Regions from separate parts of the Mesobacillus subterraneus genome, predicted to be linked through region 2. Evidence: a T-box and tRNA genes for the amino acid it is inferred to sense, from the RefSeq annotation. Region 2 holds a T-box; the other regions hold tRNA genes.
What was found. The T-box of region 2 lies ahead of argS (arginine--tRNA ligase). A T-box ahead of a tRNA ligase gene usually reads a tRNA of that ligase, here a tRNA-Arg.
Positions count from the first base shown of each region.

Region 1 (3,281 bases), 820 kb from region 2:
CCTTAAGCAGTAAATCCGCTCCGCTTACTTCACTCGTTTTAGCCTTTGTTTCCTTCAAGGCAGCTTCCATTATCGAACCTCCCAATGTCAACTCAATGTATTTTTTCAAAATAAAAAAGCCCATCCATCTCCATATGCCTAAGGTTGCCCAGGCAAAGGGATGGAATAGGCTTTATCTCCTTTTCCACGGTACCACCCTTATTCACGCATGAAGCGTGCACTCGTGACAGCTGAAGCTGCCGGTTTTGATAACAAGTGCCATGCACTCGACCAGTTTTACTAGAATCCCTTTCAAACTGGTGCTCCAGGGTGAGTTCATTTATTGCGGCATCACCGGCTTCCAGCAACCCCGGCTCTCTGTGCATGCTGATCGCAATAAATTACTTGTCCCTGTCCTCGCTTTATCCTTATTCAATTAGTCGTTATCGTATAGAATAATCAACTGACCTGATGCGCTTTTTCCGAATAAACCTGAACTCCGTCTGTCACTACTTTCGCCCTGAACTCACGCAGGATATTCTGTGTATGCTCTCCTGGTACTCCATCACCGATGGTTCTTCCATCCACTTTGATGACGGCGATCACTTCTGCTGCCGTCCCTGTAAGGAATACTTCGTCGGCCGTGTATACATCATGGCGGGTAAATGGTTCCTCCTTCACCTCGTACCCCAGATTTTTCGCGATATCGATAACCGCATTTCTGGTGATTCCTTCTAAAGCCCCTACATATCCTGGCGGTGTGAGGAACGTATTGCCTCTCACGATAAAAATATTATCTGCGGAGCCTTCTGCAACATATCCCTGATCGTTAAGCATTAATGCTTCACTTACATTTGCCAGATGAGCTTCAATTTTTACAAGAACGTTATTTAAATAGTTCAGTGATTTCACTTTCGGGCTCAATACGTCTGGACGATTTCTTCTGGTCGCGACTGTTACTATTTCCAAACCCAGGTCATACAGCTCCTTCGGGAAAATAGCCAGTGGCTCTACGATGATGACCACATTCGCGTTCGGGCATTTAAAAGGATCAAGCCCTAGGTCCCCGACACCCCTGGAGACGACAATACGGATATAAGCATCCCTCAATTGATTCCGTTCCACCGTCTCAACAACCAGTCCGGTGAACTCCTCCTTGGAGTGCGGCATGTTCAGCATGATGGACTTGGCTGACCGGTAAAGCCGGTCCATATGTTCTTCCATCCTGAAAATATTGCCGCTGTATACCCGTATCCCTTCAAAAATACCGTCTCCGTATAGAAATCCATGATCATATACCGAAACCTTAGCATTTTCCTTGGTGACAAATTCACCATTTAAGTAGATCCATTGATCGGGCACAATAAACACTCCTTTAATGAATAGACGCTTTAAATTATTAAACTCACAGGTTAAAAAAATACAGTTCCACATTTTTAAGAAACTAATATAAACCCCAGATTCACTTTCGATTCATTTAACTTGTTTTTTTATTTGAGGATTATCTTACGCCCAATTTCAACACTCGTCAACACCCTTTTTCTAAATTATTAGATAATTTAGATTAGTTAGTTAATTTGTATCCGCTTACATTGTTGATATATTCACATTTTAAAAAAATATTTTTTTTATTTGATCCCTCAGATTTACCTTCATTTTCACGAGCGGAAAATAGAGCAAATAAAAAAACTCACCTTTCAAGAAAGGTGAGTTAAAGTATGTAGTTTAAATGGCGTCCCAGGAGAGATTCGAACTCCCGACCGTACGCTTAGAAGGCGTATGCTCTATCCGGCTGAGCTACTGGGACATGGTTGTTTTTTAAAGACAAGATTTATTATATTAGGCAAACAGCTAAAAGTCAATAATAAATCTCAACTTTTTTCTGAGGGAAACCTGCTGATTCCCCTCAGAAAATTATTATAGTAGTTTCAACTCGTTTTGTGAAGTGAAAACTCCTGCTTCAAGTCAGTCAACTCACCGTTTCCAAAGTCATAAATCCTCACTACCGCTTTTCCATTTACCAGCTCGAGTATGGCATAACTCTTTTCAGTCCTGCCTCGTGGAAGTCTGATACTTCCTGGATTGATGAATAGTACATCATCCACCATTTCTGCTCCCAGCACATGAGAATGTCCAAAGCAGACGATATCAGCCTGCAGTTCTTTTGCCTTATAGTATAAATTTACGAGGGTAGATTTTACTGAGTAGAGATGCCCATGCGTCACAAAGATTTTTACGCCATTTACGACATGTGTTTCGTCATCAGGAAAGTTTCCATTAAAGTCGCAATTTCCTTTGACCGAACTGAAATTCAAAATTGCTGCGTCGCTTTCAGAAAGCTCGGAGTCTCCGCAGTGAATCATCAAGTCCACATCATTGCCATGCAGCCTCTCAATTCCCTCAAGCACCTCAGTCGACCCGTGGCTGTCACTGACAATCAGCACCCTATTCATGGCGTTCCTCACGCTCGTTAAGGAGCTCATCCAGCTTTCTGATGGCATTAGCTCTATGGCTGATCTTGTTTTTTTCGTCTGATGCCAATTCCGCCATCGATTTCGCCTTTGTTTCTACGAAGAAAATCGGATCATAGCCAAAACCATTGGTACCGTGTCTCTCCTCGAGGATTCTTCCTTCACACGTCCCAAATACAGTCAATGTTTCCTTACCAGGCTCTGCCATCGCTAGTGCGCAGCAGAATCTTGCGGTGCGCTCGCTTTCCGGTACAGCCTCAAGTTCTTCAAGAACTTTGTCGATGTTATTTTCATCATTTTTTTCAGCACCTGCGTAACGTGCCGAATAAACACCTGGTCTGCCTTCCAACGCGTCAATTTCAAGTCCTGAATCATCCGCAATTACTCTTACTCCAAGAATATTAGCGATAGCCTCAGCTTTTAAGATGGCGTTCTCTTCAAACGTAGTACCAGTTTCCTCTACATCTTCAATTTCCGGGAAATCAAGCAATGTTTTTACCGACAACCCTTTTGGTAGAAAAAGCTTTTCGAACTCTTTTGCTTTTCCTTTGTTTTTTGTCGCAATAATGACTGAATCCATTTCGAACTCCCCTATCTCTGTTTTCCGCCCTCAATTTTGGCAGTCAATTCCTCTCCCAGGGCTTCCTTCTGTTTTTCGAACAGTTCTGTTATTCCATCTTGAGCCGCTTTTAAAAGCTCCTGCAGCTGGCTGTATGAAAAAGTAGCTTCTTCTCCAGTGCCCTGCAGTTCAACAAATTCCCCATTGCCTGTCATGACTACATTCATGTCGACATTTGCAGCAGAATCCTCAACATAATTCAAGTCAACAAC
Region 1 is NZ_CP129019.1:844,105-847,385, reverse strand. Features, by position in the region: gene ilvB (acetolactate synthase large subunit) at 1-70, opposite strand, end outside; T-box leader at 154-406, opposite strand; gene ilvE (branched-chain-amino-acid transaminase) at 439-1,341, opposite strand; tRNA gene LC048_RS04190 (tRNA-Arg) at 1,710-1,786, opposite strand; gene LC048_RS04185 (metallophosphoesterase) at 1,908-2,432, opposite strand; gene LC048_RS04180 (XTP/dITP diphosphatase) at 2,425-3,030, opposite strand; gene rph (ribonuclease PH) at 3,042-3,281, opposite strand, start outside.
Region 1: it encodes a tRNA-Arg, which carries the amino acid that the T-box ahead of argS (arginine--tRNA ligase) is inferred to sense. The anticodon was not compared.

Region 2 (3,281 bases):
AGCATCTCTTCAAGGGAAAACTCAATATCATTCATACGGAAATTTTTTAGATCATGAAAAACAACCGCACCTGTACCGACCATCACAGCAATATCTTTTTTATTTGCCAAAGAAGGATTTTTATCCTCAATATTCTTTTCGGCCAACTGAATGGAATCTTGGAGCACATGTTCGAGTAAGACAACCTTGCCTTTTCTTGTGGACATTTTTTTGCCGTCCTTTAACATCATGCCAAATGGAACATGAGTAATGCCGGTCTCCCATGGAAGGTCCGATTTTGCAAGCACTGCTTTCAGTTGTTTAAAGTGCAGACTTTGCTCGTTGCCAACCACGTATAAAGACTTTACAAAAGAATACTCTTCGAATCTGTACTTGGCTGCAGCTAAGTCCCGGGTTGCGTACAAAGTAGCGCCATCCGATTTTTTTATTAGACAAGGAGGAAGTCCATAGTCATTCAATTTGACTACTTGTGCCCCATCAGAGTCTTCAAGCAGTCCATTTTCTCGCAGCATTTCCACAATTGTTTCCATCTTATTATTATAGAAAGCTTCCCCAGCATATGAATCAAACTCAATTCCCAACAGATTGTATATTTTCTTAAACTCCTTCAACGATTCGTCCTTAAACCACTTCCAAAGTCTAAGTGCTTCGGCATCCCCATTTTCCAGCCGCCTGAACCAGTCTCGGCCCTCTTGTTCAAGCTGTGGCTGACTTTCTGCGGTTTCATGAAATCTTACATACAGCGCGAGCAGTGCCTGAATCGGTTCAGCCTTCACTTTTTCCTCATTGCCCCAAAGCTTGTATGCCGTGATGAGTTTGCCAAATTGAGTTCCCCAGTCACCTAGATGATTGATTTTAACTGTTTTGTAACCTGATTTTTCATAAATAAGCGAAAGTGAATTCCCGATAACGGTTGAACGCAGATGGCCCATTGAAAATGGTTTAGCGATATTTGGCGAGGAAAGGTCAATTGTTACAGTCTGACTTTCACCAAGGTCAAGGTCTCCATAGTGATTCTTTTTTTGCCGTATTTCATGTAAAAGTTCTTTAGCGACGCATGCCTTATTTAAGTATGCATTTATATATCCGCCAGCTGCTTCAAATCGATTAAATGAGCCATCGATCTGGTTTTGCAATCGTGAACTTACATCTTTGGCAATTGCAACTGGTGGTTTTCGCATCATTTTCGCCAGTTGAAAACATGGAAAAGCCATGTCACCTTGGTGCAAAAATTTTGGTTTCTCAATTAACCTCTCTATTTCATTACAAGTAAGATGCCCATCTAGCTCGGCAGCAAGCAATTCTGAATACAGCTTGATAAATTCCATTAGAATTTTCCTCCTTTATAAAACAAAAAAAACTCCCGCCTCTATATAAGAGACGAGAGTTTATCCCGCGGTACCACTCAAATTGTTCCAAACTAAGGAACCTGCTTTCATTGATAACGGGGAAGTTCCCGGCCGTCCCTACTCATTTTCAGGAAAGCATCTCAAAAGTGCGCTTCATTACTCTTATGCACCAGGCTTCCACCGTCCCTGGCTCGCTATTGCATGATAAAGTAACTACTCTCTTTTTCATCGATTAGATATTTTTACCATTATAAACAACTGCTATGTCATTATGCAATCATTATTTTCGATATTTTTTAGACACAATTAACTATTTAACTTTTAATCCTGTGTTGAATTCTTGGATGGATCGATTGTAATCATCAAACGTTTCCACATAGTTGCCGCTGGTATAATCGCCTATCACTTTCCGCCAGAAGTTCCTTGCTGGTTCATTTTTCTCTACCTGGGTGATACTCCATTTTCCAGGGAATTGATCAAACAGCTTAAATGCAGCAATTTTGCCGAATCCTCTCCTGTAAAATTTCCTCATTATAAAAAACTCAAGGATGACATTTGGGTCACCGCTTTCGACCATTGCAAACCCTGCCAGCTCCCCATTGTGGAGTATAAAATAAGCGTGTAAATCTGCTTCAGACCAATATGGCTTCAAATCAAACGGTGCAAAACTTCCATTCTCTTCAAGCTTGAAATTCTGAAAGACCGTAAATTCATAAATATAAAATTGAACTAAATTGTGAAGAATTGCTTCATCCTCTTGTTTTACTCGCACTATATCAATCACAGAGATTCCCCTTTTTTCAAGATATATATAAGAATTCAGCCATTTATCAGGGAAATCCTTTTTCTCCTTAAAAAGTCTTTTTACTCTTCTCTGTTTGGATATGAATAATGGTAGGTTATTTCTTTTCCCTGCATCGAGATTTCTACTCTTTCTAAACCATCGCTGGATTCGAATGTGTATGATGTGCCGTCACCCTTGATTTGCTTCCATATCCCCGATGATTTGATTTTATTGATATAATCTTTAAACTGTTGCGGTACTCCTCGTTCCCATACATATTTTTCTTTATCACCTATTAACTCTACTGGTCTTAATCCAACAGGATATGGGAGACTTCCGTAGCCATGGGTAACATAAAGCTGCTCATCATGTCGATATGGTTTAGGTTTGTTAACATCTAGTGATGAAATGACCCGGAAGATTTCAGAGTATTCAAGTTTTGGGTAATCGAAACTGAAATGCATTGTTTCTTTTCCGGCTTCGACAAAGAAATGGTACCGGAGACTAACATCCATCATCTTGAGGTGTTCGATATATAATGATGTTGGATAAGGAAAGTTCACCATCTCTTTTGCCATATTCATAGCGCTCGTATTGATAATTTTTTTCTTCTCTCCATCGGTTACAAACTCAGCCATTCCTACTTGTTCAGGGTTTCCTTTTTCAAAAAAGGCATAACCTTCCTCGTTTTTTTCGCTATATATGCTTTCTAAATCCCAATTGAGACTGAGTTCATTATCTGCTTGCGATTGTCCTGACCCATTTTGAGATTGATAATGTTGTTGTAACTGGATGAGCAGACCTGCCGAGATGATTACAAATATTGCTGTTAATACAACATTTTTCAACTCGAATATTCTATGTTTAATATTTAATCCAGCTTGTGCACGAATCGATGACCTGATTTTACTTCTCATCCTTTCTTTTTCATCTTCTCCCGGGGTAACTGATCTTAGGGCAGTCCAATTTCGTTCAGAAGGTTTTTTCAAAGTATTCGCTCCCTTCCAATACATCCATTTTCTTTAATGCAGCTAATCCCCTTGACAAAGTCTTTCTGGTTTTTGATTCCGACCAACCCAGGATTTCGGAGATTTCCTTAGTGGAACACTCTTCAACCTTTTTCAAAGTAATCACAAGCCGGTAGTCCG
Region 2 is NZ_CP129019.1:1,659,235-1,662,515, reverse strand. Features, by position in the region: gene argS (arginine--tRNA ligase) at 1-1,328, opposite strand, end outside; T-box leader at 1,374-1,587, opposite strand; gene LC048_RS08520 (GNAT family N-acetyltransferase) at 1,660-2,133, opposite strand; gene LC048_RS08515 (hypothetical protein) at 2,214-3,122, opposite strand; gene LC048_RS08510 (RNA polymerase sigma factor) at 3,106-3,281, opposite strand, start outside.

Region 3 (3,281 bases), 1.4 Mb from region 2:
GAATAATGTTTATATTGTCCGCCTTAAGGAATCAGCCAGGGATATTCTGGAGGATTTAAAGATTATTGGAGAAGGCTTTGAAATTATCCATGAAATTTCACCTGAATTGGTGAAAAAGAAATGTTGTAAGCGATCATACTTAAGAGGTGCCTTCCTTGCAGGAGGATCCGTGAACAATCCGGAAACGTCCTCCTATCATCTAGAGATTGCCTCTATGTACCAGGAGCATAATGACTCATTATGTGAGCTGATGAATACATTCGGGTTGAACAGCAAAACGCTTGAGCGAAAAAAAGGCTTCATCACCTATTTGAAGGAAGCTGAAAAGATCACTGAGTTTTTAACCATTGTTGGTGCATATAATGCGCTGCTGCGATTCGAGGATATCCGGATTGTACGCGACATGAGAAACTCGGTTAATCGTCTTGTGAATTGTGAAACTGCTAACTTGAATAAAACAATCGGCGCTGCACTGAGACAGGTGGAGAATATCCGCTTCATAAGGGATACCGTCGGCCTGCAAATTTTACCCGATAAACTGAGGGAAATCGCTCAGCTCCGTGTCGATTACCAGGATGTCACCCTTAAAGAGTTAGGTGAGATGGTAAGCGGGGGAGCAATCAGTAAATCAGGAATCAATCACCGGCTGCGTAAAATTGATGAAATAGCAGATAAACTGCGTGCCGGACAAATTACAAATAAATAGTGGGCTGGAGGAGGAATACTCAATGGTGGAAAAACAGGTGGAAGTAAAATTAAAAACTGGTTTACAGGCTCGACCTGCGGCATTGTTCGTACAGGAAGCAAACAGGTTCACATCCGATATTTTTCTTGAGAAGGATGGGAAAAAGGTAAATGCTAAAAGCATCATGGGATTGATGAGCCTTGCCGTCAGTGCTGGCGCATCCGTGAACCTGATCGCAGAAGGCAATGATGAAGAAGAAGCAGTGGAAAAGCTGGCAGAATATATCCAAAAAGAAAACTAAAAAGATCTTAATAACCAAAAAACTCGCTCCCGTTAGAGAGCGAGTTTTTAATTCGGATGATTATTTATCTTTCTTTTCTTCAAGAACGTTGCGAGTGATGATCTGGTCAACAAGACCATATTCCTTCGCGCGTTCAGCTGTCATGAAGTTGTCGCGGTCAGTATCTTTCGCGATGACTTCAATTGGCTGGCCAGTGCGCTCAGAAAGAATTGTATTCAACTTTTCACGAAGGAAAAGAATGCGCTTTGCAGCGATTTCGATTTCTGTCGCCTGTCCCTGAGCACCGCCCAGTGGTTGGTGAATCATTACTTCTGCATTCGGAAGGGCAAAACGCTTGCCTTTTGTACCAGCAGCTAGCAGGAATGCACCCATTGAAGCTGCCATACCGATACAGATTGTTTGTACATTTGGCTTGATGAACTGCATAGTATCGTAGATTGCCATGCCGGCAGTGATGCTGCCGCCCGGGCTATTGATGTAGATGGAGATGTCCTTTTCCGGATTTTCAGCTTCCAGGAAAAGCAACTGGGCTACGATTGAGTTGGCAACATTGTCATCGATTGCGCTTCCCAGCATAATGATGCGATCCTTTAGAAGGCGGGAATAAATGTCATAAGCCCTTTCGCCCCGATTCGTTTGTTCAATAACTGTAGGAATCAAGTTCATGTTTGTTTTCCTCCTTTAACGTAAAGATCTCTTTTTACTGCACTTTTTAAAAAGCTGGTCTGCCTCAATAAGGCAATTTCCTTCCTTTTAAAAAGGCAAATTGCAGGCTGGCATAAACTGGTTCGCTTGCCAGAACACCTATGTAGTTTTATGATACACGCATGGTCAATAAAGGTCAAACGAATCGCTTGATTAGCCTGCAGAAACTGTTCGACAATAATGTATATTCCATTTTACTGTACCGTATCCATCTTACCCAAGAATGTAATTTTTAAACAATAACAAGCGGTCGAGATCCCAAAAAATCATCCTTGCAAAGGGACCAATCTTACCCTATAATAGGTAAGCGTAACGCTAACTTCAAACATGCCCTCGTGGTGCAACGGATAGCACGTAAGATTCCGGTTCTTGAAATGGGGGTTCGATTCCCTCCGAGGGCGTCACTACTTAATGGAAATGGCTTTTGAGATTGCTCAGATAAAACTGTCCAAGTTTTGTCGGGGGTTTCTCGAAAGCCTTTTTTTATAAACCGAACTTTGATTAGTTTTTCCTTAAAATGGGAGAATCTGCAATTATCACTGATGTTTACGCAATTATGCTCTGGTATTGTGCAATTATCGGGTGAGTATGCGCAATTATATCCTCTGATAGTGCAATTATAGCGACTCTTTAAGAGAATAATTTTTCCAGTTGCTTTTTACTGGTTTTTTTCAAAAAAAACACTTTAAAATTGGTAGGTTACTTGATTCGCTTACCATTTGTCCGGGTTCTGTTCGGGTGATGAACATACTGTTGTGCCTGAATTGCTTTTTTGCCGATTAAACCCAAGCAGTTTATATGACCTATGCCAAATTCTTTCCATACACCAGAGCCTGTTTATCATGTAAAATGGATGAAGGGGTGATTTGGATGGATTTGAAAGCTGGTTTATGGCAAAAGCAGACATTAAAATTAGCGATGACTCAGGAGCTGACCCAGGCAATCGCGCTCTTGCAATACTCAGCCCAGGAGCTTGCGGCATTTCTTGAAGCTAGGTCAATGGAAAATCCCCTGATTCAAGTAGACTTTAAAAATATTACTCACTTTGATTCCAATATGGACCGTACGAGGAAGACAAGAACAAGGACGTTCGAACGGGACCAGAAAAACTTGATTGAGCAGGTCGGAGCAGGAGCGAGTGACACGCTTGAAGATTATCTGCTTTCACAATTAAACTTGCTAAAAGCTACTGCTGAGGAAAAATTGATTTTACATGAATTGATTGAAAATATAGATGAAAACGGTTACTTGACCCTCGATCGAGAAGGTCTAGTAAACAGATATCAAGTAGAACATGAAATTGTTGAATCTGCTTTTTTTAAACTTCAGTCGCTGGACCCGGCCGGTATCGGGGCTCATGATCTCAGGGAATGCCTGCTGCTTCAACTGACGAGGCAAAAGCGGACACCTGAAAATGAGTTGGCGATCACAATCATTCGTGATCAGTTCCTTCTATTTGCTGAGAAAAAATGGAAAGCGCTGGCGAAGATGCTGAATATCGATGTGAAAGACATCCAAAAAGTCCATGACAATATCCAGCAGCTTAACCCAAAACCGGGTGCATCGTTCCAGCGGGAAAAACCTGCCTAT
Region 3 is NZ_CP129019.1:236,006-239,286, forward strand. Features, by position in the region: partial or broken gene whiA (DNA-binding protein WhiA) at 1-706, shown strand, start outside; gene LC048_RS01080 (HPr family phosphocarrier protein) at 729-986, shown strand; gene clpP (ATP-dependent Clp endopeptidase proteolytic subunit ClpP) at 1,047-1,652, opposite strand; tRNA gene LC048_RS01090 (tRNA-Arg) at 2,021-2,092, shown strand; gene rpoN (RNA polymerase factor sigma-54) at 2,562-3,281, shown strand, end outside.
Region 3: it encodes a tRNA-Arg, which carries the amino acid that the T-box ahead of argS (arginine--tRNA ligase) is inferred to sense. The anticodon was not compared.